3 regions of the Dongia soli genome follow, and region 3 is predicted to be linked to each of the others. Evidence: riboswitches for the same ligand, from Rfam matches in the RefSeq annotation. Region 3 holds a riboswitch; each other region holds the start of a gene.
What was found. A riboswitch is a leader RNA that binds a small molecule or an ion and turns the genes downstream of it on or off. The one in region 3 is predicted to bind S-adenosylmethionine.

Region 1 (10,511 bases), on a different contig from region 3:
GGCGACCGACACCGCCGCGGCGCAGAGCCAATTGCAAATCAAGCCAGTCCGACATTCTCGTCTCCCAGTGCTATAGGTCATTGCTTTTGATGACTCGGTTGTTGGCGTGGTGGCCTCGTCGTGCAGTTCTCCCCGTTGCACGCCACCGCTGCTGTTTCCGATGTCGTTCCTCTTGATAGAGGTCAATTTTCGCATACCGAAAATATATGCGCTTTCCGACAATCGAGATAAGCCGATACGGCCCGGCTTCGCAAGCGTCGCATTCACCGGGGTCACAAGATGCAGTGATAGCCGCGACGCATCCTGATCGCCGCAACGGTGAGGCGCTCGTACGCATCGCAAGCATCGCCAAATGCGACGCTCGTCGAGGTTGTCACCTACAAAGGCCAAGTTTGACAGCCTTGTCGCAACCGGCAACGACGGGTTAACAGCGTTGGTGACCGGCGAATTCTGTTGGCATCGGGCGATGAGCGGAACCAAGATCGACACAAGACGAGTTTGTTGCCGACGCCGAGTTTGGATGCCAGAGGCCCTTGTCATATGTGGACGGCCTCTGCATTGGGTCGGAGACGAGGCGATGTTCGTGTTGGTTGGCTGTGGTCTGTGTCCGACCTTCAGGTGCGGCCGGTTTGCTTGCCAGGTCAATCTCCATCAATTCGGCGCTAAGCCTGCCAGGCGATGATGCCGGCCCCGGCGGCAATCAGCACGATGCCGAGCCAGCTCACGATCGACAGGCTCTCGCCCAGGAAGGCGACGCCGAACACAGCGACCAGCACCACGCTCAACTTGTCGATCGGTGCCACCTGCGCCGCCTGGCCCAGTTTGAGCGCACGGAAATAGCACAGCCAGGAGGCACCGGTGGCGATGCCGGAGAGGATCAGGAAAAGATAGGTGCGGGCGGAGATGCCGCTCAATGGCTGCCATTGACCGCTGGCCAACACGATCGCAAGGACCACGCCGAGAATGACGATGGTGCGGATCAACGTCGCGAAATCCGATTGAATATTCTCGACGCCGACCTTGGCAAAGATCGCCGTCAATGCCGCGAAGGCTGCGGACAAAAACGCCCAGAAGGGCCAACTGCTCAATAGCGATTTCATCGCTCCTCCTTGGCGCATGCGTTATGCGCGGGTTCCTTGGACTCAGTCGGCAAATATCGGCGCCAACAAACGGTGTAAGACCCGCTTCCCAGTGGCGCTTATTACCGAGCTTTATTTAGGTTAAACAGAAAATGCTTGCTTTTTGTTGTGCGCTGCATCCCAATGATCGCGAGCTGCGAGCAGCCGTGCCACGGGGATCCACCGACCGAGACTGACATAAAACGTCATACGAAGGTACGCCAAGCTATTGCCTTGGCCGATGCTCCGGTTTCAATTCGGTTGCCCGTTTTTATCTCGGAGAGAAATATCCGAAAGCCGCCGAGTCATCACGTCCGACAATGAATTTGTGCAGAACGGATTACGCTTCTCGCGATGGAGGTTGGAATGAGTGCGCAAGGCAGTAAAATGAATGTATGGCAGCTCACCATTCTGACTGCCGTCAACATGATGGGCTCCGGCATTATCATGCTCCCGACCAAACTCGCTCAGGTCGGCACCATCTCGATCATTTCCTGGGCCATCACGGCGGGTGGTTCCATCGCCCTGGCTTATGTCTTCGCCCGCTGCGGCATGCTCAGCAAGAAGCCGGGCGGCATGGGTGGCTATGCCGAATATGCTTTCGGCAAGGGCGGCAATTACATGGCGAATTATACATATGGCCTGTCCCTGGTGATCGCCAATGTCGCTATCGCGATCACCGCCGTCGGCTATCTGGTCGTGTTGTTCAATATGGAATTGTCGCCGCTGCAGACCTGCATCTGGTCGATCGTTCTCCTCATCATCACCACGGTCGCCAATTTCGGCGGCGCCCGCATCACCGGCCGTATCGGCGCGGTGACGGTCTGGGGCGTCATCATTCCGGTGGTCGCGGTTGCGCTCCTCGGCTGGTTCTGGTTCAGCGGTTCGACCTGGCTCGCGGCCTGGAACCCAAACAACCTGCCTTTCGGCACGGCGGTCGGCGCCTCGATCTCCCTGACCCTCTGGGCCTTTCTCGGGCTGGAATCAGCCTGCGCCAATGCCGATGCGGTGGAAAATCCCGAACGCGACGTTCCGGTTGCCGTCATGGGCGGCACGCTCGGCGCTGCCGTCATCTATATTCTCTCCACCAACGTGATCGCCGGCATCATTCCGGATCAGGAACTGGCGGCATCGACGGCACCTTTCGGCCTTGCCTTTGCGCATATGTTCTCGCCGATGGTCGGCAGCATCGTCATGGCTTTGATGGTGATCGCTTGCATTGGCTCTTTGCTCGGCTGGCAGTTCACCGTGGCACAGGTCTTCAAAAGCTCCGCCGATGTCGGCTATTTCCTACCGATCTTCGGCCGGGCGACTAAGAACGGCACGCCGATTATCGGCATGCTCGTGCTGCTTGTAGCCCAGGTTGCGCTCGCTCTGATGACCATCAGCCCCAATCTCAGCGCGCAATTCGAGCGTGTCGTCAATCTCGCCGTGGTCACCAATCTCGTGCCCTATGTCATGTGCATGGCGGCGATCTTCGCGATCCAGAAGGTGAGGCGGGTGCCGCGCTCCAAGCAGATATTCACCAACGTCATCGCCCTGATCGGCGCCGCCTATAGCTATTATGCGCTCTGGAGCTCCGGGACCGAGGCGCTGATGCTGGGTGGGCTCTGCATCTTCCTCGGCTGGACCCTGTTCGGCTTCGTCAGTGCCCGCTTCTATGATGCCGATATCAGGGCAAAGGTGAAGCATCCGGGCCTGGCCTTGCAGGACTGATCACATTCCCCGGGCGTGGTCTCAGGATCGGGCCCGGTTGCCAGCCTCAATCGCATTTGCATTTGCTTACTGTTCGTCGGAAACCGCTCAGCGCTGTGTCATGTCGAATTCGAACCATTTCAGCGACAATCTCCTCAGCGTGCCATCGCCATGCATGTCCTCGACCGTCTTCTTCAGCAGCTCGGCGAAGTCCTCATCACCGGCAGGATGGCGGCCGATTGCGGCACGAATGCAAGCCAGATGATCTGCACGGGATGCCGGAGTCCGGTAAGCTAACGCCGCAGACGGCACAAGGCGTCTGCGGCGTGTTCTTGATAAGGAAGAGCCGGTACGTCTATTCGCCGCCCGAGAACCAGTTGCCGACGCGGTGGAAGAAGCCGCCGATACCGCTGCGGGCTTCCTGGGTTTTGTCTTTGGCGAAGTCGCCGGTATCCTGGGCACCTTCCTTGATCGCATGGCCGGCGTCGCTGGCGCCTTCGCCGATAGCGTGGCCGGTATCGCGGGCGCCTTCGCCGATGGCATGGCCGACATCCCTGGCACCGTCGCCGATGGCATGGCCGGTATCCTTGGCGCCTTCCTTGACCGATTGGCCGGCGGCATTGAGGTCGTCACCCACATCCTGGGCGTGGCTGACAGCCGGCAGGCTTGCGCTGAGGGTCCCGGCGAGCACCAGCATCAGCAGGGAGCGCGACAGCATTGAGGACCGCCGCACCGAACCCTCCGCACGGACCTGGACACAGGGGCCCTGAATATAGGGGATGGGTTGTGCAAAGCGACGCATGATCATTCTCCGTATCAGTCATAATTGTGTTGGCGCCCGATACGGCCTCGTCGCGACGGTGACCGGTTTGATTAGATGAACCGGCGCCGAAGCCGATGTCGCCGGAGATGCGGTCGCAGGTGACAGATACCATGGCGACCGCGCCCAGAACGGCAAATCCGCCTGGCGGCTCGGGCGGCAAGACTGCATAGAGCGACGGCTATAACGAATTTGCGCATGCTATTCTCCCATGTCACGTTCAACTTCGCGTGTGCCGTAGACCTCCGAGTAAAAGCTCTCAATAAATTCTATATGTACGAACCCCTGCGGCAAAGTGTCCGCTAGCCCATTATGCGCCTGGAACTTGAACCAATGTGAAAAGTTCACGCTCTCCCGCTATGCCTCGCAGGTGATGATATCCTATCGACCGTAAGGCCATAGAAGGCAAGCTTGGTGACAGTTGAGTTAAGCAGGCGGCGAATTCGTCAGACAGGATCAGGGCGCTGTCCAGTTCCTGGCATCACCCTCGGACTTGATCCGGGGCTCATCGTGACGCCTGAACGGCACCTGCATGATGGCATGTCGGCCTTTCACAGAACATCGTGCCAGCCTCAACCATGGAACCCTTCGGATCTAGTCCGAGGGTGACAAGTGAGTTGTTGCAAGCGACGCGGGATGAACGCAAGAGAGTGAGGACCCGGTTCGGCACTGACTGAATTCGGAATCAGCACAGTGCCGAGGCAATAGAAAACCGGCGCCAGGTCTCCCGGGCGCCGGTTCAGTTGCTCGCCGGAAGCGAGAGGATGCTGTTCGCTTAGCCGCTGATGCCGGGCATCAGCTTCTTTTCGCCCGTGTCACGGCCCTTGGAGAGTTCGTCCAGGGTCAGATCGACGGCTTCTTCGAACTTGCTCAGCGTCTCTTCCAGGCACTTCTGGTCGTGGGCGGCGGAGATGAACCACGGCTCGCGGCTATCCGGTTCGCACATGACACCCATATCGATCAGGTAACCCGCCATCGTGTCATAGAAGGTGTAATCGCTGAGCTTCCAGTTGCGATAGGTGGTCGGGGCTTCGGCGCTGAAGAACAGGCCAGACATGCTGTAATGGCCGGTGAAGCTGTGGGGAATGCCGCGCTTCGACAGCACCTTGCCCATGCCTTCCTGCATCGCCTTGCCATAGGCAGCGGTGCGTGCCAGCGCATCGGTGTTCTTCATGATGGTGAGCGTCGCTTCGGCCGCGGCGAGGCTCATCGCCTGGGCGGTATAGGTGCCGCCATGGGCAACGCCCTTGCCGTACTTGCGCATGATCTCTTCCTTGCCGCCGATCGCCGAGATCGGATAGCCGTTGGCAACGGCCTTGGCGACGGTGAAGATATCGGCCTCAATGCCATAAAGCTCCTGGGCGCCGCCCTTGCCGACGCGGAAGCCGGTCTTCACTTCATCGACGATCATCAAGACGCCGTATTTCGTGCAGAGCTCACGCACCGCCTTGATGAATTCCGGCTTCGAGGGGATGCCGCAGCAATTGCCGAGGATCGGCTCGATCAGCACCGCCGCAATGGTGTCGTGATTCTTCTTCAGCACCTCTTCCAGGCGGTTGGCGTCGTTATAGGGCACCTGCCAGAAGAGCTGGCGGACGAGCTGGGGAATGCCTTGGCCATAGCTGATGATCTTGGGATCCTTGCTCTGATCCTTCATGTCGTCGGGATCGGCCGTCCACATGGTGGCGTCGAACAGGCCGTGATAGGAGCCTTCGAAGGTGACGTAATTGTCCTTGCCGGTATAACCGCGGGCGAGGCGGAGCGCCGCCATCACCGCTTCGGTGCCGGAATTGGAGAAGCGCACCAGTTCGGCCGCCGGCATCATCTCCTTAATGAGCTTGGCGACGGTGACTTCCTTCTCGGTCCCCAGCGCATAGACAGTGCCGACCGGCTGGGCTTCGCGCGCGGCGGCATCGACATCCGGATGGCAATGGCCGAGGATCGCTGGGCCATAACCCAGGCGGTAATCGATATATTCGTTGCCATCAATGTCCCAGAGGCGGGCACCCTTGCCGTGCTTCACGAACACGGTCTGCTCGTCGCCCCAATAGCGGAAGTTCGAGCTGACGCCGAGCGGCATATGTTTCAGCGCTTCTTTATAGTGCGCCTGCGACTTGGCGAGGTTGCGTCTCTGGGTTTTGATCGAAGTCATAATGAAAAGCTCCCGTAGGTCATCCCTAGTTTGCGTCGAAATTTGCGCGGTTGCTGTCGCTGGGGAAGCAACCATATTAAATAACGATATAGAAATCCTAGGTGAGCGGCCGGAATTTGTCTACTGCATTAAATGATCATTTAATTTCGCAAGCGCAGCAAAGCGAAATTCTTCAATGTTTTACCCTGCGAATCCTGATAGGTTACGCGACGCCAAAAGGGGCCTTATGAGGGGTAAAATGGCGAAGCCTGAAGCATCCAAAGAGGTGCGCCGCAAGCAATTGATCGATGCGACCATCCGCGCCATCGGCCGGTTCGGCTATGCCAATGCGACCCTGACACAGGTGGCGAGCGAGGCGGGTTTATCGCCCGGCATCGTCAATTTCTACTTTAAATCCAAGGAGCAATTGCTGGTCGCGACCTTGGAACAGATCGCCGATGAATATTCCACGCTGTGGCAATCGGCGATCAACAAGGGCAAAGTCTCGCCGGCGGCGGGACTCGATGCGATGATCGAGGCCGACTTCCATCCCTCGGTCTGCAATTTCGAAAAAGTCTCGATCTGGTACGCCTTCTGGGCCGAGGCGCGCAGCAATTCCGCTTACCACGAAGTGGTCTCGCGGCTGGAAGGCGATTATCTGCAGCAGACCGAAACCCTCTGCAACCGCATCATTGCCGAAGGCGGCTATCAGGAGATCGAGGGGCGGGAGATCGCCGTCGGCCTGAATGCCATGATCGACGGCCTTTGGTTCGACTGCCTGATCGATCCCAAAGCCTTCAACCGCTCGGAAGCGAAGCGGGTCTGCCGAATCTATCTCGCCTCGGTCTTTCCCGCTCATTTCGCTGGCGGCCGACCGTCGGAAGGCGGGCCCCGGCGCAAGCTGGAGGGGCAGAACGATGGTGTTTTCGGCAATGTGAGCCCGGCCATCGATCCCGATATACAGGGCCGCGACGCCCATCGGGCGCGGCTGGCGGTCGCCTTGCGCAAGCGCCTGGAACCGGTCGGCAAGCTGAAGCGCGAGGCTCTTGCCGCAGCTGTCGGCGTTTCGGTGAAGACTCTGGAAAGCTGGCTGGAAGGGCGGGGCGAGCCGAGTTCCTGGCAGATGGGGCGTCTCATCCCGGCGACCGATGCCCAGCTCTGGTTCGAAGTCTACGGTCTCATTCACGAGGAAGCCCAGCGCCTGTTCGAAGCGCGCCTGGCCCAGCAACAGGAACAGGCTCTGCGCGACCGCGCTGCATTGGATGCGTTGCGCGCCGGCAAGGCGATACGAGGCGAGCATAATGACAACTGATCATCCGGCACCCGCTTATCCTGCCCCCCAAACCAGCGGCTGGATCGATGTGCCCGGTGGGCGCGTCTGGTATCGCAGCAATGGCGATTCGCATCCGGGGCGGGCGCCGCTTCTGGTGCTTCATGGCGGGCCGGGGATGCAGCATGACTATCTGCTGCCCTTGACCGCTTTGGCCGATACGCGGCGGGTCATCTTCTATGATCAGCTCGATTGCGGCCGTTCCGACCGCACCAAGGATCCGCGTAACTGGACAGTGGAACGCTATCTCTCGGAAATCGACGCCATCCGTGAGGATATCGGCCTGACGGAGTTGCATCTCTACGGCAATTCCTGGGGCGGCAGCCTGGCGGCGGAATATGCCGCGCAGCGCCCCGCCGGCTTGAAAAGCGTCACCCTCGCCGGGCCGCTGATCAATACCGATCGCTGGATTGCCGACAATGCCGCCTATTGCCGTGCGCTACCGGAACCGCATGCCTCGCTCCTGCTGGGTGAGGCCGCACTCGATGATCCCGCTTATCAGGCGGCGGTCGATTTCTTCTACCGCCGCCATCTCTGCCGCCTCGATCCCTGGCCGGAGATCGTCACCACGACGATGAATAACGGCAATATGAATGTCTATCAGACCATGTGGGGCCCGGCGGAATTCACCTCGACCGGCAGCCTGCGGCAGTTCGACGTGACGCCGCGCCTGCCCGATATCGCCGCGCCCACCTTGTTCATCTGCGGCGAATATGACGAGGCGACCCCCGCCGCCTGCCGCGATTTCGCCAAGCTGGTGCCGGGTGCCCAGGTCGCTGTAATCGCCGATGCCTCCCACCTCGCTCCGGTCGAACAGCCGGAAGCCTATCTGGCCCGATTGCGGGCTTTTCTCGATCCGCTGGGGTAAGGCTGCCTGCTGCCTCCCCGCTAGGAGGCCGGGTTTTAGAGGGCCCAGTCCAGTGCCGGATGCAAGCCTGCCCCCGGAGAACCGCGGGCCCGCCCCCTAGACGGCGGGGATGGGATTCGCTATAGAAAGAGCCAGTTCGTGGTGATTTGGCCGGCCGGCTTGCAGCCACGTTAAAAAAATCGCTAAAGGGCCGCGTGCGGACCAGAGGCGATATATTTTTCGTTTTTGGTGACCGTTATGCCGATCAAGATTCCTGACAAGCTCCCTGCATTCAACGCCCTGGTGAACGAGGGCGTGCGCGTCATGACCGAGGCGGTGGCGATCCGCCAGGACATCCGCCCGCTGCAGATCGGGCTCCTCAATCTGATGCCGAACAAGATCAAGACCGAGCTGCAGATGGCGCGCCTGCTCGGTGCGACGCCGCTCCAGGTCGAGCTGTCGCTGATCCGCATCGGCAATCACAAATCGAAGAATACGGCGGAAGATCACCTGCTCACCTTCTACCAGTCCTGGGAGACGGCGCGGCACCGCAAGTTCGACGGATTCATCATCACTGGCGCCCCGGTCGAGACGATCCCCTATGAGGACGTCACCTATTGGCGCGAATTGCAGGATATCTTCGATTGGACACGCACCCATGTGCATTCGACGGTGAATGTCTGCTGGGGGGCGATGGCCGCGCTCTATCATTTCCACGGCCTGCCGAAACATCAGCTCAGCGAGAAGGCCTTCGGCATCTTCCGCCAGAAGGTCGTGAAGCCGTCCTCGGCCTATCTCAACGGCTTCTCCGACGATTTCGCCGTGCCGGTCTCGCGCTGGGCCAAGATCGCGGTGGAGGATGTCGCCGGCTGTTGCGACCTCAACCTGCTGACCTATTGCGAGGAGCAGGGTGCCTCGATCATCGAGGATGCCAAGGACCGGCGCCTCTATATCCTCGATCATCTTGAATACGATTCGACCTCGCTGTCGGACGAATATTTCCGCGATCTCAAGGCCAATGTGCCGATCAAGCTGCCGCTCAACTATTTCCCGAATGACGATGCGTCTCAGCCGCCGCGCAATCTCTGGCGGTCGCATGCGCATCTCCTGATCGCCAACTGGATCAACGAGATCTACCAGACGACACCTTTCGATATCGCTGAAATCGGCCAGGCGGCGCTTAAGCAGACGGCCTGAAGGCCGGCCTGTCGACGACGCTCATTGCACGACCTTGGCGGCAACAAGGTTGCCCGCCTCACGTGACGGCGTAGCGGCCTCTGCCGTGGACCCTCGCATCAAGTCCGTGGGTGACAGCAAGTGTGCATGATCCGTGTGCAATGACCGGAAGCACAACCATTCCCCTTGGCACAATGCCGACATCCGGCCAGGTTGTCACACTCGGGCTTGACCCGAGGGCCCATCGTTGCAACTGAAGAACGCTACTTTGCGGCGGCTGGCCGAGGAGCTGGCGTGCATTCGTGATGGCCAGGGCTTCGCAAGGCTGCTTTTGAAGCAAGCCAATCCACGGCCTGTATGGTAGATTTACCGAAGCTCCGGCTTCGGCCTGATCGCCGTCACTCTTAAGGCATTCCAAACCTAAGGAGTTCGACATGAGCAGTACATCGCTGCGCGAAGAAACTGCAAACGGGACCAGAGCGCGAACGCTCGACACAAAACTCGAAGTCGTTGTCATCCCGGTTTCTGACGTTGACCGCGCGAAGGCGTTCTATGCGAGCCTCGGTTGGAGGCTCGATGCCGATTTCGCCGGCGGCGACAGTTTCCGTGTGATCCAGTTCACGCCGCCTGGCTCCGGCGGCTCGGTCATCTTCGGCAAAAATGTCACCGCGGCGGCACCGGGCTCGGCCCAGGGCCTGTATCTGATCGTCTCCGATATAGCGGCCGCCCGTGACGACCTGCTTGGCCGCGGCGTCGCAATCAGCGAGGTGTTCCATGACGGCGGCGACGTGCATGACGGCGCGGACGAGCCTTATCTATTTGGCCGGCTTCGGGTCGGCGGTCCGAATCCCGAGCGTCGCAGCTATCGCTCATTCGCCTCGTTCCGCGATCCCGATGGCAATGGCTGGCTGCTTCAGGAGGTCACCGCGCGATTGCCCGGACGCATCGAGGGGGATGACACGATATTCACGTCGCCGGCCGAGCTTGCCGCCGCGCTCCGACGGGCCGCCGCCGCTCATGGCGAGCATGAGAAGCGGACCGGCCAGCATGATGCGAATTGGGCGGACTGGTACGCGGAATACGTTGTGCAGGAACAGGCCGGCAAGCCGCTGCCCTCATGAGGAGCGGCACCGACCGTAAACCCGGTGCGACCAGCTTTGGTCGGACAATTTCAGCTTACCGCCGTGATGGAGGGCGCCGTCGCGATCCTCGGCGCGGCATTCATCGAGGACCCACGACATGACTCAATCCTTCGACGCCATCGTCATCGGGGCTGGACAGGCGGGACCATCCCTGGCCGGCCGGCTGACCACCGCCGGCATGAAGGTGGCGCTCATCGAGCGCAAGCTGTTCGGCGGAACCTGCGTCAATACCGGCTGCATGCCGACCAAGAC
Region 2 (10,511 bases), on a different contig from region 3:
GCCGATGCGTGCCAGAAATTATCGCATCCCTTGACCAGATTGCGGACCTGCCGATAGCCCGCCGCCTCGATTTTTTTCCTAGCATCAGCGGCAGTCGTGCTGTCGATCCGATCGCCCGCCTCACACGCGGCCAACTGAGTCGCAGCCTGCCGGTCGCCCTGGATATTTTGCGCCTGCGTTGGAAGACCCCAAACTAAGGTTAAAAGCCCCGCCACCACCGTTGCCGTCGCCAGTGTTTCGATCCGTCGCTGCATGCTCTTACCTCGCTGAAGTCGCTGCTGTGTGTGCTTTATTGGGCGTCTTGCTTCCCCGCCGGGGTATTAACAAAGACTGGGGAAGATTTTCAATCCGCGTCACGGCATTTTGAGGCAAGACCGGTTTCGTCATAGACAGGATTTGAAACGATATAATATAACAACATGTCAATGACATTCACGGACCAGAATGTTATGCAGCCCGTCCGACCCGTTTTGCTCGCCGCCTTGACCCTGGCCTTGTCGCTGACGGCCAGCATGCCGACGACTTTTGCGGCGGACGGTAAGCGGTTGAGCATCGTCGCGGCCGAGAATTTCTACGGCGATGTCGCAGAGCAATTGGGCGGCCCCGACGTCAGGGTTACCAGCATCCTTAGCAATCCCGATCAGGATCCCCACATGTTCGAAGCCAGCCCTGCCGCCGCGCGGGCTTTGGCCGATGCAGCGCTGGTCATCTATAACGGTGCTGATTATGACCCGTGGGTGCAGAAATTGCTGGAAGCGGCCGAGACGCCTTCGGCTCGCATTATTGTCGCCGCCGATTTGACGAGAACACAAAGCGGCGACAACCCGCACCTATGGTACGATCCGAACACTATATCGGCGCTGGCGAAGGCGTTAAGCAGCGCCTTGATCACTGCCGATCCTGCGCACGAAGCTGATTACAAAAAACGCCTGCAGGATTTTCTCGCCTCACTCCAGCCGCTCAGGGATAGGATCCAGCATCTGCATGACCGCTATGCCGGCGTTCCGGTAACGGCGACCGAACCGGTTTTTGCCTATATGGCGCAGGCCATCGGCCTGGAAGATCGGAACCAGCGCTTCCAGCGGTCGATCATGAACGATACCGAGCCAAGTGCGAAGGATATCGCCGCGTTCCAGGACGACCTTAAAAGCCGCCGCGTCAAGGCGCTCATTTATAACAGCCAGACCACCGATGACCTGACAAGCCGCCTCCTTGATCTTGCCAAAGCTTCCGGCATCCCAATCGTAGGTGTCAGTGAAACGGAGCCAGCCGACAAGACCTACCAGGAATGGATGTTGGACCAGCTGACGGCACTCGAAAAAGCGCTGTCACCAGTACCGGCCGGCGTCACCACAACAACGCAGTAAGATGAATTGCATGGCGTCGACTTCCATTCCGGCAATCGAGCTTGAGCAGGTGACGATCGCTCTGGGCGGCCGCTTCATTCTCAGCGATGTGAGCCTATCCATTGGCGATGGCGAATTCATCGGTGTTCTGGGCCCCAATGGCGCAGGTAAAACGACACTGATGCGCGCCCTTCTCGGCCTCGTCAGACCATCCTCGGGACAGGTCACGGTTCTCGGCGAGCAGGCCGTCCGCGGAAATCCGGCAATCGGCTATATGCCGCAATTGCGCAGCCTAGCGCCGCATCTCGCTTTGCGCGGCTGGGATTTCGTCGCCAGTGGTGTAGATGGCCATCGCTGGGGCCTGCCCCTCCTCAATCCCGCGCGACGCCAGGTCGTTTCGGAAGCGATCGAGTTGGTCGGTGCGACGAATCTTGCCCAACGCCCGCTGAGTGATCTGTCGGGCGGCGAGCGGCAACGATTGATGCTCGCTCAGGCCTTGCTGGGTCGGCCCAAGCTGCTCCTGCTGGATGAACCGCTGATCAGCCTAGATCCGCATCATCAGAGGGTGGTGGTGGAACTTGTGCGCGACGTCCAGCGACGGCTTGGAATCGCGGTTCTGTTCAGCGCGCATGAGCTAAATCCGCTCCTGGCGGCAATGGACCGGGTCCTTTATCTCGGCAACGGCCATGCCGCTCTTGGTACCGTCGATCAGGTTATCAACGGGCAAGTCCTGTCGCGGCTATATGGCTCCAACATCGAGGTCATTCGCATCAACGAGCGCATCTTCGTGATGTCCGGCGAGCATGACATGGAGCGTGACGCCCATATGCATGAGAACGGCCACAATCACGGCCATGACCATGCGCATAGCCATGATCCCCATAATGGGCGCCGTCATGCTTAACTATGATTTCATGCAGCATGCTTTCGCCGCCGCCGGCATCGTCGCCATCGTTGCGGGCGTTGTCGGCTTTTTCCTCGTATTGCGCGGCCAGACCTTTGCCGGCCATGCCTTGTCGCATGTCGGCTTTGCCGGTGCGACGGGTGCAATCCTCATCGGTGGATCGCCACTTTCCGGCCTGATCGCTTTCACGCTTCTGGCCGGGATCGGTATGGGAGCTTTAGGTGACAAGCTAAGCGGCCGTGATGTCGCGATCGGTGTGATTTTGTCCCTGTCGCTTGGGCTTGGCTTGCTGTTCCTGCATTTTTTCACGGCTTATGCGACCCAGGCGACCGCGCTGCTCTTCGGCAATGTCTTCGGCGTCAGCGATAGCACGTTGTTGGTCCTGTTCGGGATCGGCGCCGCTGCGCTCATCGCCTTGGGGGTGATCGCCCGGCCGCTGCTATTTGCCAGCCTTCAGCCCGAGCTGGCCGAGGCGAAGGGTGTGTCGCTGCGCCTGGTCTCTATCTTGTTTCTGGCCATCGTCGCTTTGGCCGTTTCCGCCTGCGCGCAGGTTGTGGGCGTGCTGCTGGTCTTTGCCCTTATGGTCGGACCGGCGGCGACCGCACAGCGGCTGACCAGCCGGCTCGGCCTCGGCGTAGCTCTGTCTGCCGGATTGGCTTTGGTTGAAGCTTGGCTCGGCCTTGTCCTCGCTTACTATACCGATTGGCCTGCAAGCTTTTGGATCACCGCCCTCAGCGCCCTCGCCTACTTTGCCAGCCTCGCCGGCCATCGACGTGCCGCCGCCATTCCGGCCCATTGAACCTCAGTCTTGATTTCAGTCCCTGAATTTATCGCGCACCCAATCCCGCGCCTGGTCGACCGCCTCACCTTCGATGGCTTTCTCCAGGTAAACCGTCAGCCCTTCGGCCCTTGGCGATTGCAGGGCTTTACTTGGCATAATTTTATCCGGCACGACCCGGTAGACATGAGTCCACAAGCCGAAGCGGCGATGCACTACCGCATAAATCAGGCTTCGCTCGGCAATGCCCCGGCGATTGCGGTACAGACAAGTGCATATAAAAATCGCGTCGTCTTCCGGGCTGATCACCAGAGACAGGTCGGGCACGATATCGATACTATCAGGCATTAAAATCCCTCCTAAAACACAGGAGGGCTGACGCAGCGGCTTGGTCCCGTTTGGTTGCCGGTCCGGCCACATCCCCCGGTCTCGGGGCACCACCTTGCGCGGGTACGCAGGTTGGCGTTGGGCGTCAGCCCAACTCTTGATGCGAGGGTGACAAATACGCCCGGCTATGGCGAACGTCAAGAGGGCAACCAAAACCATGAGAGGCAGTGGCCGTCGCCTGCCGCTTCATGGCGCCAGACGCCATTTCGCTATATGATGGCGGCGGCAGACGAGGCCAGGCCATGCTGCGGACCGATATCGATATCCGAATTGCTACCACCGAAGACGCAGCAGCGATCAGCCGCACGATCTTGAATGCCTTGCACGAAACCAATGCGCGTGATTATGCACCGCCGGTTATCGAACGGATCGCCGCCAGTTTTGGCCCTCACCACATCGCCCGGGAACTCGCGGGCCGCCATTTCCTGGTCGCCACCTTGCGCGACGACGTTGTCGGTACGGTCAGCCTGGAAAAGAACGTCCTACGCTGCTTCTTCGTCGACCCGGTCTATCACCGCCAGGGTGTCGGCACGGCGCTTCTGGAGGAAATCGAAGGCTTGGCAGCGGCCAATGGATATTTTTCTCTCGCCGTTGCGGCCTCGGTCACGGCCGAGCATTTCTATCGCCGGCGCGGCTTCACTGCCTTGCGAAATGTCATGCAAGGAAGTGTCCGGGTCATTCTCATGACCAAGGAACTTGACTGAAAGGCTGGGGAGTGGCGCGCCAAGAGCGACCTATTGCTGGCTACAGCGGTTCCCATCCGCGAGTTGACGAAGCGACGCTGGAAGCTTTCCTGCCTGCTCCGCGCCTGCTTGCTTCGAAACCGATTTGCTTGCCGGCCGGATTTTTGGGTTTCGCCAATTGCCCGCGATTTGCAAGGGGACATCCAATGCGAAGAATCCCGTCGAATCCGCTTCGCTCTGCAAAAAAAGATCGACGTTCTGATTCAACAGATCGATGCGCCCTTCACCGTTGAGATTGGCTTCCGGCGTGCGCAGCTTGAAGGATTCGATTGTTCCCATGCCGTTCTTCAGTTGCATCACGCCGAGCATACAGGAAATTTTGGCGGTTCCCGTGCCGCGCCGGAACAAGGCGCGAAGATCGGTCGCAATCTTTTCTAGCAGCGCGCGTGCAATCCGTCCGTCCGTCACGGATAAGACCAGTGCGCCATCGCTGGTCTTCAGACCTTCGCCAAGGGTGGCACCGCGCAAATTGATGACCGCTTTTCCATCGACACGGCCCTGAACATCGGCGGATTCACCGAACAGGAGATTGATGAAGCGCTCGATCTTGCCGTCTTCCAGCGCCAAGGATGCCGTGAGACGGCTGCCATCCCCTTCCGGCTTTAGCACTCCAGCTACGTAAAATCGGGAACTCGCCAGGTTAAATCGCGTCTCGCTCAGGGTCACATCGCCGGGGCCGACCTTGCCATCCAAATACAGATCGCCAAGCCGAATATTGCCATAGACCATCTGCTTGGCCGCAATTCTGGCGGCGATGCGTGGTGCATTCTCATCTGGCGTTTGCAATGAAAGCTTGGTCCATCCTTTTTCAGAGGACTTTTGCTCGGCATCGTCGCCTTCATCCTTGGCGAGCAATTTATCCAGGTTCAGCTCATCGAAAGCCAGGTCGACCGAAACGTCATCCGTCGCGCCGCGGTTTCCCTCCAAGACCGTAAACTTGCCTTTGAAGCTGCTCGTCGCGATGCTGCCCTTGCTATCCATCAAGTTCCAAAGGTTGCCCTGTCGCGACAGATCCGCCGTGAGCGTGGCCGCCGGGTCGGTCGACAATTTCATGTGGAAGATGCTGAGTATATCGCTCAACTTGTCGGTCGTAATTCGGATTGGTCCCTGAACCCCTTCGAAGTCGAGTGGTTCTCGCATTGTGCCGGTGAAATCCAGCTTCGCGGAATGGCGCCGAAGCGAAAAAGTTGTGCCGAAAGGAACGGTCGCATCGCGCATCGTGGTGAAGGACTGGGTCTGTCCTTTCAGCCGGATGTCCGCATCGTTATAGGCACCGTCAGCTTGGACTTCCACCAGAGCATCATCACCAGTCGCTCCAATGGTGACATCATCCAATCTGATCTTCAAAACATGGTCGCTATATGTCTTGTAGGTGACGAGACCATCCCGCAAGACAAAATCCAGCAAGGTCGGAAATTGCCGCCGATTTTTCGGTACGACCGACAAGCCGCTTTCTTGATCCGGCTGCGAACTTCGAGATCCCGATTCGAAGCGCCAGTTTCCGATACCCTCGGCGTTCCGCTCAAGGATCAGCGTGGGTTTCGTGATCGTAAGATGTTGATAGCGCAGAACGCCGGACAAAAGCGCTTTAGCATCGATTTCTGCGCTCACGTGCTCGACACGAAGCATGTCGGGCGCACTGCCCCATTGCGCATTGGCAAGACGTAGATCTCCGATCTCGACATGCACAGGGTTACCCCACCGGATCGCCAGGGTACCGATGCGCAATTGTCGATCCAAGATCTTGCTGATGTAGCGTTCGGCGAGCGGCCGTGGATCCACCTTCACAAGCGCTACGGCCGTGCCGATTCCCAATACGATAAGAATTCCGAGAACGACCAACAAGGTCGTCGTTATTGACTTAGCGGACACAGGTCATGCCCCAACAGCTCGCCACCCGAAGCTGCCGGTAGTGCGGCGCTTTCAGGAAGCCTCGTGATTGACGCCGCACAGCATTTTACCGGCCTCGACTATTGTACGATAATATTGTTCTTTACGCTCCGCACGCCTTTGACGCCCATCGCAATACTTTCGGCTTGCTGCTTCTCCGCAGCGGTGGGAACAAAACCACTCAACTGAACGACATCCTGCATGGTTTCGACGGAGACGCGATTTGCCAGTGTAACGCCGCCTTCGGATGCCAGCTTGGCCTTTACCTGGGTGGTGATGGTCGCGTCATCAATATATTCCCCGGTACGCTCGTCTCCAGAGGTGACGGAACAGGCGGACGCCAAAGTGATAACGGCAATCGGCAGGGTAATCCGCAGAATGCGAGGTATGTTCCACATCTCTCTTCTCCACATCGGTGCTCACAACAACCTTTGTTCGAAGATTAACGGCTTACGCCTCGGATTGTTCCCCATACCCGCAAGAATTGCTCCCCTCAAAACAAGTTGATAGGGCGGTTGTGGGCCTAAAGCCGGCAACTGCTGGCTGACTTGCGCGTATTACGGAAACTTGGCAGCCTTCCGGGAATACAATAACATGCGGTGCAGCTGCAGCGTTCGCTACCTTTAAAAGACAATGGTTTCGATTAGACTGCGACGGGTCCGCCAGCTTTGGACGGATCGATACTTGGGAGCAGAATTACATGGCTTTGCCTTTGCGCTCGGTCGATCAGCTTCACGACCAGCGCCTCCGGCGTATGTACAATTATTGGGATCTTAAACGAGAAGGGAAATTGCTGCCCGCGCGAAGCGATATTGACCCTGTCGATCTCTCTTTTTGCCTCGGCTATCTTTGCTTGGCGGAAGTCGTGCACGCGCCGCATCCCCGCTTTCGCTTCCGCGTGGATGGATCGAATTGCGTTGGCGTCAGCGGCATCGAACTGACCGGCCGATTCGTGGACGAAATTCCTCTGCAGGATTACCGCGAGGTCACGCAGCAAGCCTATGAACAGATCATCGACACGAAGCACCCGCATTTTTATCTCGACGATGAAGTCTGGGACAGCCGCCATTATCAGGTCGAGGGCTTGCTCCTGCCTCTATCGGCAGATGGCATGAATGTGAATATGATCATCGACGTGATGCTGCCCAACATTGCGCCCGATCGTTAGCTTGGGCCCCCTTGTTTCCCCTTCTTCGGTCTCCGGTCCTAGGCCAGCCAGCGATCCGCCCCAACCGCCAGGGCGGATACTGACCGGTTTGTGTTCCTATATGGTGGCGAGCATCAAAGCTTTGATCGTGTGCATTCGGTTTTCCGCCTGATCAAAGGCCCGATTCCGCGGCCCTTCAAAGACAGCATCTTCCGTATCCATCGCGTAAGGATGGGCGCGGGCGAAGGCGGTCTCCAGGTTATGCTGCGAGGGCAAGCAATGCAGCAGGATGGTGTCGTTGCGACCTGTCATCCGCATCATATGCCGCGTGATGCGATAATTGCGGAAGCCGTCGGTCAAAGCAGCAATATCCTCACCGGTATCCATGTAAACCCACATATCGCCATAGACGACCTGGGCGTTATCCAATCCCTCTTCCGGTTCGTCCGTCACAATCAGCCGAGACATAGGATGTTTGGCGGGGCCGAACAGTCGGGAGACAAGTTCAGGTTCCGGTTCGGTACCGGGTGGCGTGACAAGCCGCAAGTCGATTCCCATCTTCGCAGCAGCCGCCATCAATGAGACGACGACATTTCCACGGCCATGCCCGACATAAGCGACGGTAGCGCCGCTCAAATCGATTCCATTCTCCTTGATTGTCATTAGATCAGCGAGGACTTGCGTCGGGTGGTGCTGATTGCTCATTGCATTCCACACCGGAACACCGGCGTATGCTGCGACTTCCTCGATGAGTGTTGTTTCATGACTGCGAATGGCGATGCCATCGAACAAGCGCCCCAAGACCCGAGCGATATCCTTGACGCTTTCGCCGCTGCCAAAGCGCAATTCTTCGGCAGCAAAAACATGAGGATGCGCGCCTTCATCGGTCGCGGCCACCATGAAGGACGCCCGCGTGCGGCAAGACGGCCGCAAAAAGACCAAACCTATATTGTAGTTCTGCAGCTTGCGTGGGAAGACACGGTTGCGCTTCATCTGCTTGCGCAAGATCGCGTCGTTGATCAATTCTTGAATTTGGCCGGTGGAAAGATCCTCCAATGTAATGAGGCTCCTGCCCTTGATCGACTCGTTCAACATACATTGTCTCCATCTCAGATTGCTTCCCGAATGGTTCTGGCGAAATGACGCCGTCAGGTGCGTGCCGGTGCGACTCGCATGTCGTGTCGGAACGGCGGTGAGATGAAAGTCGAAGTGAGGCGAGACTTGAAGAGAGACGAATCCGGCACGTGAAATAGGCCGGTGAATTGGAAGAAACCGGTACGGGCAGGTAACCGAGCGGTAATTTAATGAGCGGTAATTAGAAAGCTAACCGACCAGTGACGCGATCCCGCCCTGAAGCCAGCGCTGTTTCTCATGATTGTCGGATGGACGGGAAGTCGAATCCGTCTCGTCCGCCGTCGGCAAACCGGCCAAAGTCATCAGCATCATAGGCGACAGCACGCCGCCCGGATTGGTCTGTCCGAAAACCGCGCGATTGCCGGCGAGCGCGCCATGCCGATCATCACCGTCGCTATTGAACAGCTGCGCAAGTTGCGCCGCCGGATTCTTCGTTTGCAGCTGCGCGAGATCGGTGGCGTCCGTCGGCACATTGAGATCGCGGTAAGCAGCCATGTCCGCATTTATCTTCTTGCCGAAATTATTATAGATCTCGCTGAGGGATTTCGGCGTGCCATCGGCTTTGTAGAAAACTTTGTTATTGGCATCGGCGGCCGAGGGAAAGAGATCGGCCGCGGCCACCGATGGATCGCTCTTCATGTTTCTCAGGAATTTCAACGCGCCTTGAACACCGAGGAAATGCGCCAGATACAGATCCGTACCGGTCACTTCGCGCCCAAGCTTCTTCTCCATCTTCGCCTGGTTGTCGGCGGCATGTTCCGCGGCCATCTGCGACGAAAGCTGCGGATCCCGCCGCAGATTCAGGATTTCCTTCCGAACCGCCGGATCCTTGACGACCATGCGGCCGCTGCTGTCGGTCTTGATCTGAGACGCCAGATTGCCATAGCCGTATTCGGCTCCGTGATCCTTCAAAACCGACAGCCAGGTCTGTTCGACAAACTGGTAGAGCCCGTGCGCCGTGCTGGTCTTCGCCTTGGCATTGGGATCAAAACTGCTTTCCCGGGCCGCCTGGGCCATCAGGAAGGAGAAATCCACCCCGGTCGACACGCTGGCCTGTTTGATCGAGGCGACCACATCCGGCTGGATGCCATGGGTGTTGCTCGCAGCCATATTGCGGCTGGAGCGGTGCAGGCTATGGGAAGCATGGGGGCTGTTATTGGCAATGGAGGCGCCCGTTAGCGGGGTCGGGCCCGCCATTAAGGTCTGTAGCCATGCGGTGTTCATGACCCTTCCCCCCGGTAACCCCGCTGCCGGCCGCCCGGAAGCTGCAATGGAAAAAGCACCAGAAGCCGGCAAAGTTCATACGGCCAGGACGTCTCCTGACCGGCAAAAACTGCCGTCCTCGTCGCGCTTAATCCCTTATCTTCCGGCCAAAGCCGCATTTCGGGCACCTTCGTTGCTCATTTCTAAGACAGATAGAGCAAAGTGCGTGCCAGCTTTCAAAATACGCCGATCAATGCGGATTTCGCCGGAGCTCGGCGCGCACCGGTTCAGCGCGACAGGGAGATGCGAATGGCGGCAGCCCCCATCGTGGCCGCCGCCTTCACAATTCCGGCAAACAATGATGTTTGGCGCTTTCTTACCGGGCTTTTACTTAACGGCCCAGGGGCCTGCAACCGGGTGCAGGAATTTGGTGCAATATTCCGGATTGGAAATCTTACCGTTCCCACTGCAATTGGTGTCGAAAATCCGGCTGTCGGCACAGGCGCTCAACAGCAAGAGGCCGCCAAGGACCGCCAAGTTGATCAAGGTTTTATGCATCGGAACTCCCCTCTCACATGAGTGACCCAACACACCCCTAACGCTCGATTATAGGGTCACTCTCCCTGCAACTGGCAATAGTTTTGCTCTCGTAGCTGATAAGGTCTATTAAGGGCGCGGGAGTGTGCCAAGCCTTTGTATTCCGCCGAAACAACCCTTTCCGGCGCGTATCGGAGAAGACATAATCCCGTCCTTCGTAACCAAAAAGTGAATGAGGTTTGCATGTCGATCAAGCGTCTCGGTGACCCGTCTCTTATTGCTGATGCCGTCATCCACGGCGACACAGTTTATCTTGCCGGCACTGTCGCCGAAGAACCGGTTTCGCCTTCGGTCTATGAGCAGACCAAGAACATCCTGAAACAGATCGATGCGGTTCTGGCCGAGGCCGGTTCCGACAAAACCAAGCTTTTGCGCACGCAGA
Region 3 (10,511 bases):
CTATGTCGCCTGCAAGATGATCTGGGATGGCTGGTTCGAAGTGGTCCCGCATATGCAGGAACTCACCGACTTCAAATAAAGCTGGTCGATCCGCCAGGTATGCTCGGGCGAATAGAAGGTAGGGTCGCTACCGCGGCGTCTGAAAGGCGGACAGGCCGATCGCCAGATCGGCATAGCCGGGCTGATCCGGTTTGAAATAGCCGTGCCGGACAAGAAAATCGATGACCACGGGAGCGACATTGAACTTGAAGGCTTCGCTGTCGCTCAGAATCGCCGCCACTTCTTCCAGCTCCATCAGACGGAACGAAGCGATCTCGCCATCGATATTGGTCGGCAGGAAATCCGCCGGCAATTCGAGATCGTAAAGAAAGAGCGTGTCCTGTCGCAGGAAGCCTTGATGCAGCATACGGTACGACATCGCGCCGACCGGGATCGCCCGCCGTGCCATCGCCTCCTCGATCCCCGCTTCTTCGGCACATTCCTTGACAAGATTGGTCATCGGATCCAGTCCGAAGGGCACACCGCCCGCGACCAGATTATCGAGTTTTCCAGGTTCGATCTGACGGTCAGGTGCACGCTGGCCGACCCAAAGCTTGATCCGCTCGCCATCCCGTACATAGCCGTTCATATGAACGCCATAGGCCCGGACGCCGAAGACCGGCACGGCAGCGCGTTCGAGACGCAGCAAGGGCGGCTGGCCATAATCGGCGACCACAGCGAATGACTCGTTGCGCCATCCCTGCACGATGCCGAGTTCCGCAAGGGCCCGGACCACTTCGCCGACCGCGGCGGTGCGATGATCAAAATCCGCCAGGTGCGATTGCAGGACGACGGCATCATCGCCAACCGCAAAGACACTGGGATAGCGCCTCAACGTATCGGCGACGTCATCCCGCAGCCAGCCGATCTGTGCCTTGCCGATGGACCAGGGGCGGAATCCAGTTAGATCGCTGATGGTGCAATGATGCAGACGCTCAAGAAAACTCATAATGGATCAAAAGCTATGGGACGGCGCAATCCGGCCACCAGATCGAGATAATCGGGATCGTCGGGTCCAAGATAGCCGTGGCGGATCAAAAGGTCGATCTTCACTAGGGCAATATCGTAACTGAATTCGTCCGTGTTCAGCAGGTTCTCGATGAGAGACTGAACCGGCATCAACTGGAATGCAACAACCTCGCCGTCCATATTGTTCGGCATGAAATCCGCCGGCAGATGCAAATCGTAATTGAACTGCAAGCCGACGCGCAGCCCCTCACCGGCCTCGATCGTCAAGGTGGTCAGGCTAACCGGCTTTGCCTGCCGGGCGATCTCGGCTTCGATGCCGGCTTCTTCCCAGCATTCCTTCACGAGATTATCCCAGACGGTGATCCCCATCGGCTGGCCACCGCCAACCACCAGATCCAGCATATTGGGATCCACCGGCTTATGCGCGGCGCGACGGCCGATCCACAGATGCAGATCCCGACCCTGGCCAACCAGCCCGTTGATATTGACGCCGTAGCTGAGAATGCCGAAAAGCGGTGTCCCCGCCCGTTCCATGCAAAGCAATGGCGGCTGGCCGAATCCCCGGTTGACGGGAAAAAGCTCGTTTCGCCAACCGGTGACAAGCCCGGCCTCGCGCCAGGCAGCAAGAACCTCCGCCATGGCTGCGCTGCGGCTCTCGAAATCGGCAAGGCCATCCTGCATTGCCACCCGGTCATTGCCGATGGCAAAGACCTTCGGGAAGGCGGCCAAATGGTCCATCCTGGTCCGGCGAACCCAGCCGACATGTTGATCGGCGACGATGAATTTCAGATATCGGGCGAAATCGACAGGCGGGTAGCGGCGAAACTGACGCATCAAGCTCGGACGGGCAGCGCACTTGTCCACTGTCTTTTCGGAAATTGCCGGTGTCGGGAAGTTTGCGTGATTCAAGCCGGGGCCCTTTCACAACGCCCTCAGGGTATCGAAGGCCAATGCCACGAGGCTGTCGCAATCCGGTCATGCCCCTGCCATGACGATCCGCGATATTGGTGGCCGTGCCGGTCGAAACAGATTTGGGATCCGGAACCGACCCTAATCCAGGAGCCGACAAATGCAACGACAAAAACGTCACGTTTTAAACATGGCCACGCTGAAACGGCTCTTTATGCTGTTGCCCAGCCGTTTGCCTGTTGCCGCGAATTGCAACGATCCTTTGCGAAACGGCAAACCGGCCTGACATTTTCGACTGTCGGCCATCACGGGGACCGTCGAAGGTAGTCCTTTCCAATCAAGTTTCCCTCCATCGCCTGTCCTTAGCCCCCTTTCCTTAGCTTCTTGTCCCTCCTGGCAACTCAGCCTATCCTGGTGCTAACGGACGAGCCCTGCCTACCAGGCAATTTTCGGATGGAGTTGGCGCGCATGCGCGCTTGGATGATTGCGGTTATCCTGATCGTCGCGACTGCCGCGCTGATTTTCCTGCTGAACAGCGCCTTCCCCGATGCTTTGCAAAATGACGACAACCAGATGCAGCTCTTCGCCTCTCTGGGCTGGCTTGTGCTGCTCGGCAGCAGCGTCGTCCTGCGCTTGCGCAGTCGGCCTGGCAGCAGTTTGCGCGCCTTGGCCGCCTGGGTCCTGATCTTCCTAGTCCTGGTTTGGGTCTACGCCTATCGTGTCGAGGCCATGGCGATCGGCCAGCGTCTGCTGGCGGTGCTGGTTCCCGGCCATGGCTATACGACGGTCAGCGCGAACAGCGACGGTACGGTCAGTGGAAAAGGCGAAATGCGCTTTGCCGTCAATCGCGACGGCCACTATCAGGTCAATGCCCGGGTCAACGGCACCTATGTCACCTTCCTGGTCGATACCGGCGCGACCGATGTGGTGTTGACCATGCTCGATGCCCAGCGGATCGGATTCGATCCCGATAAACTGCGCTTCACGCAGCGGGCGGAGACGGCCAATGGCGTTGTCCGCGCCGCGCCAGTCACATTGGATGAGATTGCCCTCGGCGCCATCGTCATTGGCCATCTGCCGGCCTCGGTGAATGAGGCGCCGATGTCCCAGTCGTTGCTGGGCATGCGGTTCCTCAATCAATTGAAATCCTGGCGGGTCGAGAATCAGATGCTGATCCTTCAGCAATAGCGCCGCTTGTCTCAGCGCTGCAGCACTTGGCGGCAGACTTCCGCCCGCGCCTGCCAGCCGGTCCGCTCCAGTTCCGGCGTGTCATGTTCCTCGGCCGGCCAGCCCAGGCAGAGATAAGCAACGAAACGCCAGGTTCCTGGGACCTTCAGCGTCGCGGTCGCCGCCTCGGGATCGAGTATCGAGATCCAGCCGAGGCCGACCCCATGAATGCGGCCGGCGAGCCACAGCGTATGAATGGCAAGTACCGTCGAATAGAGCAAGGTCTCTGGCATGGTGCGGCGTCCGAGGCCCTGCCCCTGTTCGGTCTCGGTATCGCAGAAGACGGCAAAATGGCGGGGCGCCTCGCGCAGGCCGGCCAGCTTCAGGCTGGCATAGAGCTGGGCTCTTTCTCCGCCGTAGCCGGCCAGAGCTTCGCGATTGGCAGTTTCGAAATTGGTGACGATGGCGGCGCGATTCGCTGGATCGTCGACAGTGACGAACCGCCAGGGCTGGGCATTGCCAACCGATGGGGCGAGACAGGCAAGGTCCAGCAATTCATCAACCAGACCGACCGGTAGAGGATCGGTGCGGAAATGCCGCACATCGCGCCGCCACCGCAGCAGCTCGCGAAATCGGGCGCGAAACTCCGTGGGGAAGCGCGGCGCCGGGGCGCGATGTGCGATATATTTCAAAATCTAGGTCTCACCCTCGGCGTTGATCCGGCGACATGGGTCCTGTGGCGTGGATCAAGCCGCCCTGGGCGCGACCTCCTCCACCAGGTTGACGATATCCGCCATGATGGCGGTCACGTCGTAATCCTTCGGCGTATAGACCCGGGCAACACCGAAAGCTGTCAATTGCGCGGCATCGGATGGCGGAATAATGCCACCAACCACCACCGGCACCGATTGCAGCCCGGCTTTCGCCAACCGCTCCATCACCTCGCGCACCAAAGCGACATGCGAGCCGGAAAGAATCGAAAGCCCGATCACATGCACGCCCTCTTCGAGCGCTGCATTGACGATCTGCGCCGGCGTCAGGCGAATGCCTTCATAGACCACTTCCATGCCGGCGTCGCGGGCCCGCACGGCGATCTGCTCTGCACCGTTGGAGTGGCCATCCAGTCCCGGCTTGCCGACCAGCATCTTGATGCGCCGGCCAAGGCGGTCGGATACTGTGTTCACGCGCTTGCGGACATCATCTAGATCGGCGCGGCTGACTTCGGTCATCGCCCGGCCGACGCCGGTCGGCGCCCGGTATTCGCCGAAGACCCGACGCAAGGTCTCACCCCATTCGCCGGTCGTGACACCGGCATGAGCGGCGGCGATCGAGGCTTCCATGATATTAGCCCCGCTGCGCGCATCGGCTTCAAGCCGGTCCAGTGCGGCTTTGACGAGACCGGCGTCGCGATTGCCGCGCCATTGCTGCAATTGGGCGATTTGTTCGTTTTCCGCCGCGTCATCCACTTTCAGGAAACCGCCATCGCTACCGGCAACCAGCGGCGATGGTGCGCTTTCGGTGAATTTGTTGACGCCCACCACAACCTGATCGCCACTTTCAATGGCAGCCAGACGACGCGCATTCGATTCGACCAGCTTTTGTTTCATATAGCTGGCTTCCACCGCTGCGACTGCGCCACCCATCGCCTCGATGCGCGACAATTCCTCGCGCGCCGCTTCCTTCAATTCATCGACCTTCGCTTTGACCGCATGCGATCCGTCGAAGATGTCGCCATATTCCAGCAGATCCGTTTCGAAGGCGACGATCTGCTGCAGACGCAAGGACCATTGCTGGTCCCAGGGGCGCGGCAGGCCCAACGCCTCGTTCCAGGCCGGCAATTGCACCGCTCGGGCGCGCGCATCCTTCGACAAAGTCACCGCCAGCATTTCCAGCAGAATGCGGTAGACGTTATTCTCCGGCTGCGGTTCCGTCAGGCCAAGGCTATTGACCTGAACGCCGTAGCGGAAGCGGCGCAGCTTGGTGTCCTCGACACCATAGCGATCTCGGCAGATCTCATCCCACAATTCGCCGAAAGCGCGCATCTTGCACATCTCAGTGATGAAGCGCAGACCGGCATTCACGAAGAAACTGATGCGGCCGACGACTTGGGGGAAATCTTCCGCCGGCACCTGGCCGCTGTCGCGGACATGATCCAGGACAGCTATTGCCGTTGCCAGCGCGAAGGCCAATTCCTGCTCCGGCGTCGCGCCCGCCTCCTGCAGGTGATAGGAACAGACATTGGTGGGATTCCATTTCGGAATTTCGCGATAGGTGAAGCTGATAACATCGGTGATCAGCTTCAGGCTCGGCTGCGGCGGGAAGATATAGGTGCCCCGCGACAGGTACTCCTTGATGATGTCATTCTGCACCGTGCCTTGCAGCACCGAGCGCGAAACACCCTGGCGCTCGGCCGCTGCCACATAAAGCGCAAGCAGCCAGGGCGCCGTGGCATTGATCGTCATCGATGTATTCATCTGATCGAGCGGCAAGCCATCCATCAGCGCCAGCATGTCGCCGAGATGGCTGACCGGCACGCCGACCTTGCCCACCTCGCCTTTGGCCAAGGGATGATCGGCGTCATAGCCGGTCTGAGTCGGCAAATCGAAGGCAACGCTGAGACCAGTCTGGCCGCGCATGAGGTTGGTGCGATAGAGCTGGTTAGAGGCCCGCGCTGAGGAATGACCGGAATAGGTCCGGAATAGCCAGGGCTGATCCCGCTTGGATCTCTGGTTTTTTGCCCGTTCGTCGGCCGGTTTCTTCATGTCTGTTCTCCCCATCCTCATGCTGCACCGCAATATAGCGGGGGAAGAAAGGTGACGGCAAGACAGCGCGGCTGCCTGAATAACGCGGAAACGACATCCGGCTCTTATCCGGCGGTCAGTCGGCGTCGTAAGGCGGATCTTCCGGCCAGCGCGGCAGGTGATGGACAAAGCGAGCCAAGAAACTTGCTTCGATGCCCAGCCATGACTACTTGGCGCCAGAGCATTCGCATCGTCCAGAGTACCCAACATCACGCCGACAGAGCGCTGCTCGTCATCGGTCATATAAATCGGTGTACCGCAGTCTCGGCAAAAATGCCTAGAGGCTATGCCGGATGACTTGAAGGTGGCGGCGCGGCCCTTGGTGATCTCAAACTGATCGACCGGCACCTGGGCCCAAGCCGAGACCGGCGCGCCGCTCCAGCGGCGGCACATATCGCAGTGACAATAATCGGTGGTCGCGTGGTCAGGTGTGAGGCGATAGCGAATGGCACCACAGAGACAACCGCCTTCGAGAATTTTATCGGCGTGATCCCTATCGGCCGGCGCCATCTACCTTCCCTTTCCGGTACCAGGCGCCAGCCGACATTATAGCCTGCTGCTTGCGCAGCTTCGCGTTAAGCGGCCTTCAGCGCCTCGAGCAGATCATCGAGCAGATCATCGACATCCTCAAGTCCGATCGAAAGACGGATCATGCCCTCGTCGATACCCTGCTTCGCCCGTTGCTCCACCGTCAGCCGCTGATGCGTGGTGGTCGCCGGATGGGTCGCCAGAGACTTCGAATCACCGAGATTGTTGGAGATCAGCACCAGCTTCAGCGCATTCAGGAAACGGAAGGCGGACGCCTTGCCGCCGGCCAAGTCGAAACCGACCATCGTACCGCCCGCCGCCATCTGCCGGCGTGCCAATTCCGCCTGGGGATGGCTGTCCAGCGTAGGATAATGAACCTGCTTCAGCTTGCTGTGTCCCTGCAGCTTCTGCGCGATCTTGAGGGCATTGGCGCTTTGCTTTTGCACCCGAAGTTCCAGCGTCTCCAGACCCTTCAACAGGATCCAGGCATTCATCGGCGAAAGCGATGGGCCGGTATGGCGGAGGAACGGCTGCAAGGTTTCTTCGATGAACTTGCGGCTGCCGAGGATGACACCACCCAGCGACCGGCCCTGGCCGTCGATATGCTTGGTCGCCGAATAGACCACGACGTCCGCGCCTTGCTTCAGCGGCTGCTGCAGCAGTGGCGTCGCGAAGACATTGTCGACCACCACACAGGCGCCGGCTTTATGGGCGAGTTCGGCCACCGCGGGCACATCGACCAGACGCAGACCGGGATTTGACGGCGTCTCGAGGAACACTGCCTTGGTCGGCTTGGAGAGGGCATCGCGCCATTGATTGAGATCCCGCCCGTCGACAAAGGCTGTCTCCACGCCCCATTTGGGCAGGATTTCCCCGACGATATACTGACAGGAACCAAATAGCGCATCGGAGGCGACCACCCGGTCACCCGCCTTCACTTGGCATGCCAGCGCAGCGAATACCGCCGCCATCCCGCTGGCCGTCGCCCGCGCCATTTCAGCACCTTCGAGCAGCGCCATGCGCTCTTCGAACATCGAGACGGTGGGATTCCCGAAACGGGAATAGACGAAACGCGGCTGGCTGTTGTCGAACGCCGCTTCGGCCTCCTCGGCGGTTTCATAGACATAGCCGGACGTCATGAAAATGGCTTCGGATGTTTCTTTATATTGCGACCGCAACTGGCCGCCATGCACCAGGCGGGTTGCCGGGCGCCAATTTGGCTGGATGTCTCGCTTGACCGTCATTCTCGCTTCTCCCGCCGGGCATCGATTCGCCCGGGCACTAACTGGGCACAAAAAAACCTCGACCGGACAGGTCGAGGTGATATGCCTCTTGACCTTTTAGCTGCTTGTTTAACGTGGCCGCAATCCGGTTCAAATCACCACGAACGGAGGGAAGTATTCATGCAGCAGGACGATTGTCAACAGGCGCCGGCAAGATCGGCTGTATCACCGTTGCGTGACCCGGCCGCTATGCGTCGATATCCCCTTGTGAAGCGCAAAGTATTGTGCAGCATCTCCCGTGGGTATCCACTTCAGGTTGTCCTGGATCAGGCAATTGTGGATTTCGGTTACACAAGAAGGTTAAAAATGCCGTCCATTGCCGTTCCTCGGTAGTTAAGCAAGAATACGGACATGCAAGATCCGACACCACCCTCGATATCCCGCCCCTTGAGCCGATCAGATGCGCGGTCGGCCTGGCTTCGTCGCTGCCGGCTGGTGAGCCATAGTCTCGTGCTTTTGTCGCTGGCCGGTTGCGACAGTTCTGTTTTTCCGTGGCTGCCGGTGGAGCCGATGCCGGCCCAACAGGCGTCGAAAGCCGGGGAGCCCAGCGTCACCCGGGGCAAACCTGCTTCCAGCCCCTCGACGACCCGAACCAAGGCGACCAAGCCAAAAGCAAAAAAACAGACCACGTCCAATCCGGCAGCAGCGGCACCGAGCGAACCAGCAACACCTGAACCGACGGAAGAGGCACCCCCGCCCCCGGCAGCCGGCCAGCCCAATGACATGATCGGCCAGAACGAGGCCGGCATCCGGTCGCTGGTGGGCGATCCCGCGACCACCCGGAACGAGGGATCGACCACGGTCTGGTCTTACCGGAAAGAGGGATGTGCCTTGGACCTTTTTCTATTCTACGACGTTAAGACGGGTGAACGTCGGGTCCTGACCTATGAAATAAAACCGGAATCGACGGACAACAACGCTATACAGGTTTGTTACGACAAGTTCCGCAATGTCTAAAGCCGCGCCCCCAATCATTGTCGTTGTCGATGATGACGATCTTTTTCGTCCCTTGCTGGTCGGCAATCTGCGCGAAGCCGAATATGAGGTCAGCGATTTTCCGGCACCGGATGCCCTGCTTCAGCACCTGAAGCAAAATGTCATTGAGGCCGATCTATTTATCCTGGACTGGAAGATGCCGGGCATGACCGGTTTCGAGTTGCTGAAGGAACTACGAGACTTGGGCATCGCCACGCCGGCTTTGTTCCTGACTTCCCTCGACGACGTGCTTTATGAAGAATCCGCCTTGCGCGAAGGTGCTGCGGATTTCGTCGGCAAGACCCGCAGCTTCGCGATTTTGCGTCACCGCATTGAACGGATCCTCGGCGCGCTGCCCGCCAATCCTTCGACCAGCCCGGCAGCGCCAGCCAATATCGGTGCCCTGACCCTGGACAGCGCACAGCATCGCGTTACGTGGCGCGACAAAGTCGTCGAGTTGACCCTGGGCGAATTTCGGGCCGTGGAACTGCTGGCCACATCCGGGCGCGATGTTAGCTATCGTGAAATCTACGACACCATGCGGGGGGAAAATTTCATCGCCGGGGCCGGGCCGGAAGGCTACCGTGCCAATGTTCGCGCCCTGGTGAAACGGATCCGACAGAAATTCACCGAAGCGGATAGCGGTTTCACCGCCATCGAGAATTACCCCGGTTACGGCTATCGGTGGAAGTCGGGCAATGCATAGAGTTTTGCGGCTTTTTGGGGGATCGCTCACCGCAAAGCTTCTGCTGCTGGCCATTGTCTTTCTGGTTGTGCCGGCGATCCTCTATGGCCGGTTCGAAAACGCGGATCGCGAACGCCAGGAATTGCTGCTGCGAAATCTGCAGATCCAGGGCCGGCTGGTCGCGCAAAGCCTGGAAACCGGGTTGCGGTCTTTGGGTCCCAAAGCTGTGGTCGAGGCCGCGAAGGTGGTCGATGAACTGGGCCGCGGCGAATTGCGCATCAAATTGCTGCTGCGCCCGACCGGCCAAGGCGACAGCTTCTATTATGTCGCCTCCAGTCCGCATGTCGATGCTGGCTATTTAAAGGCCGAGCAGCAGAGCCTTACCGATACCGGCGTTCTCTCCCATGTCGAACAGAGCTGCGGGGGAAATCAGCCACTTTCCACCCAGTTCACCACCCCATCGGGTCAGATCGAGCTGCTCACCTCGATCACGCCCTTCTATACCGATCTCGGTTGCTGGGCCGTCATCACCGCTTACGCCCAGAGCGATCTCGCCGGCGCCTCGTTGACACAACCTTTCGCCCAGACGCCGGCTGTCCGTTTGGCCGCTTTGTTTTATGGCCTGATCGCCGTTCTGTTCCTGATCCTCGGCGGCACCATGTGGTTGAGCTTGCGGCGCTTTGCCGATCTCGCCCGGCAGATTCGCCGCGGCCGCACGCCGGTCGGCCGATCCTTCGCAGAAGCCTCGCCCGTGCCCGAACTGGCATCCGTGGCTGGCGAGTTCGATCGGCTGGTCGCCACCCTCCACGCCTCGGCCCGCAGCATCCGGGATGCCGCGGAGGAGAATGCCCATGCCTTCAAGGCGCCGCTGGCGGCAATCGCCCAATCCCTCGAGCCGCTCCGACGGCTGACCGAGAATGAGCCGCGCGGTCAACATGCCGTGCAGGTTATCGACCGGGCGATTACCCGGCTGGACGGCCTGGTCGCCGCCGCCCGCCGGGTGGACGAGACCATCGCCGAACTGATGAATGCACCGCGTCAGGCGGTCGATCTCAGTGCTCTGCTGCAAAACATGACGCGCGGCTTCAACGATTCGCAAGGAACCCTCCCGGCCCATCAACGCGTGCGTGTCGAAGTGACCGCGAGCCAGCGCGT

Region 1: it holds a riboswitch for S-adenosylmethionine, as region 3 does, so the genes downstream of both, SMD27_RS22840 (homoserine O-succinyltransferase) here and metZ (O-succinylhomoserine sulfhydrylase) in region 3, are expected to answer to the same signal.
Region 2: it holds a riboswitch for S-adenosylmethionine, as region 3 does, so the genes downstream of both, SMD27_RS06825 (hypothetical protein) here and metZ (O-succinylhomoserine sulfhydrylase) in region 3, are expected to answer to the same signal.

The regions. Positions count from the first base shown of each region.
Region 1 covers NZ_JAXCLW010000012.1:53,557-64,067, forward strand. Annotated here, with positions in the region: gene SMD27_RS22800 (ABC transporter substrate-binding protein) at 1-55, opposite strand, end outside; gene SMD27_RS22805 (EamA family transporter) at 663-1,100, opposite strand; gene potE (putrescine-ornithine antiporter) at 1,485-2,834, shown strand; gene SMD27_RS22815 (hypothetical protein) at 2,922-3,125, opposite strand; gene SMD27_RS22820 (hypothetical protein) at 3,169-3,615, opposite strand; gene SMD27_RS22825 (aspartate aminotransferase family protein) at 4,409-5,785, opposite strand; gene betI (transcriptional regulator BetI) at 6,024-7,076, shown strand; gene SMD27_RS22835 (proline iminopeptidase-family hydrolase) at 7,066-7,962, shown strand; SAM riboswitch at 8,091-8,168, shown strand; gene SMD27_RS22840 (homoserine O-succinyltransferase) at 8,200-9,138, shown strand; gene SMD27_RS22845 (VOC family protein) at 9,552-10,238, shown strand; gene SMD27_RS22850 (FAD-containing oxidoreductase) at 10,357-10,511, shown strand, end outside.
Region 2 covers NZ_JAXCLW010000002.1:46,636-57,146, reverse strand. Annotated here, with positions in the region: gene SMD27_RS06845 (hypothetical protein) at 1-254, opposite strand, end outside; gene SMD27_RS06840 (metal ABC transporter solute-binding protein, Zn/Mn family) at 450-1,367, shown strand; gene SMD27_RS06835 (metal ABC transporter ATP-binding protein) at 1,378-2,250, shown strand; gene SMD27_RS06830 (metal ABC transporter permease) at 2,243-3,049, shown strand; gene SMD27_RS06825 (hypothetical protein) at 3,065-3,448, opposite strand; SAM-I-IV-variant riboswitch at 3,417-3,524, opposite strand; gene SMD27_RS06820 (GNAT family N-acetyltransferase) at 3,658-4,119, shown strand; gene SMD27_RS06815 (AsmA-like C-terminal region-containing protein) at 4,150-5,013, opposite strand; partial or broken gene SMD27_RS24120 (AsmA family protein) at 5,686-6,030, opposite strand; gene SMD27_RS06805 (BON domain-containing protein) at 6,129-6,446, opposite strand; gene SMD27_RS06800 (PAS domain-containing protein) at 6,749-7,216, shown strand; gene argF (ornithine carbamoyltransferase) at 7,313-8,290, opposite strand; gene SMD27_RS06790 (transglycosylase SLT domain-containing protein) at 8,519-9,553, opposite strand; gene SMD27_RS06785 (hypothetical protein) at 9,842-10,111, shown strand; gene SMD27_RS06780 (RidA family protein) at 10,313-10,511, shown strand, end outside.
Region 3 covers NZ_JAXCLW010000001.1:7,214-17,724, forward strand. Annotated here, with positions in the region: gene SMD27_RS00050 (TerC family protein) at 1-79, shown strand, start outside; gene SMD27_RS00055 (DUF4743 domain-containing protein) at 128-988, opposite strand; gene SMD27_RS00060 (NUDIX hydrolase) at 985-1,842, opposite strand; gene SMD27_RS00065 (retropepsin-like aspartic protease family protein) at 2,386-3,105, shown strand; gene bluB (5,6-dimethylbenzimidazole synthase) at 3,117-3,776, opposite strand; gene SMD27_RS00075 (protein meaA) at 3,831-5,846, opposite strand; partial or broken gene SMD27_RS00080 (GFA family protein) at 6,048-6,395, opposite strand; gene metZ (O-succinylhomoserine sulfhydrylase) at 6,461-7,657, opposite strand; SAM riboswitch at 7,734-7,808, opposite strand; gene SMD27_RS00090 (hypothetical protein) at 8,084-8,653, shown strand; gene SMD27_RS00095 (response regulator transcription factor) at 8,646-9,377, shown strand; gene SMD27_RS00100 (sensor histidine kinase) at 9,370-10,511, shown strand, end outside.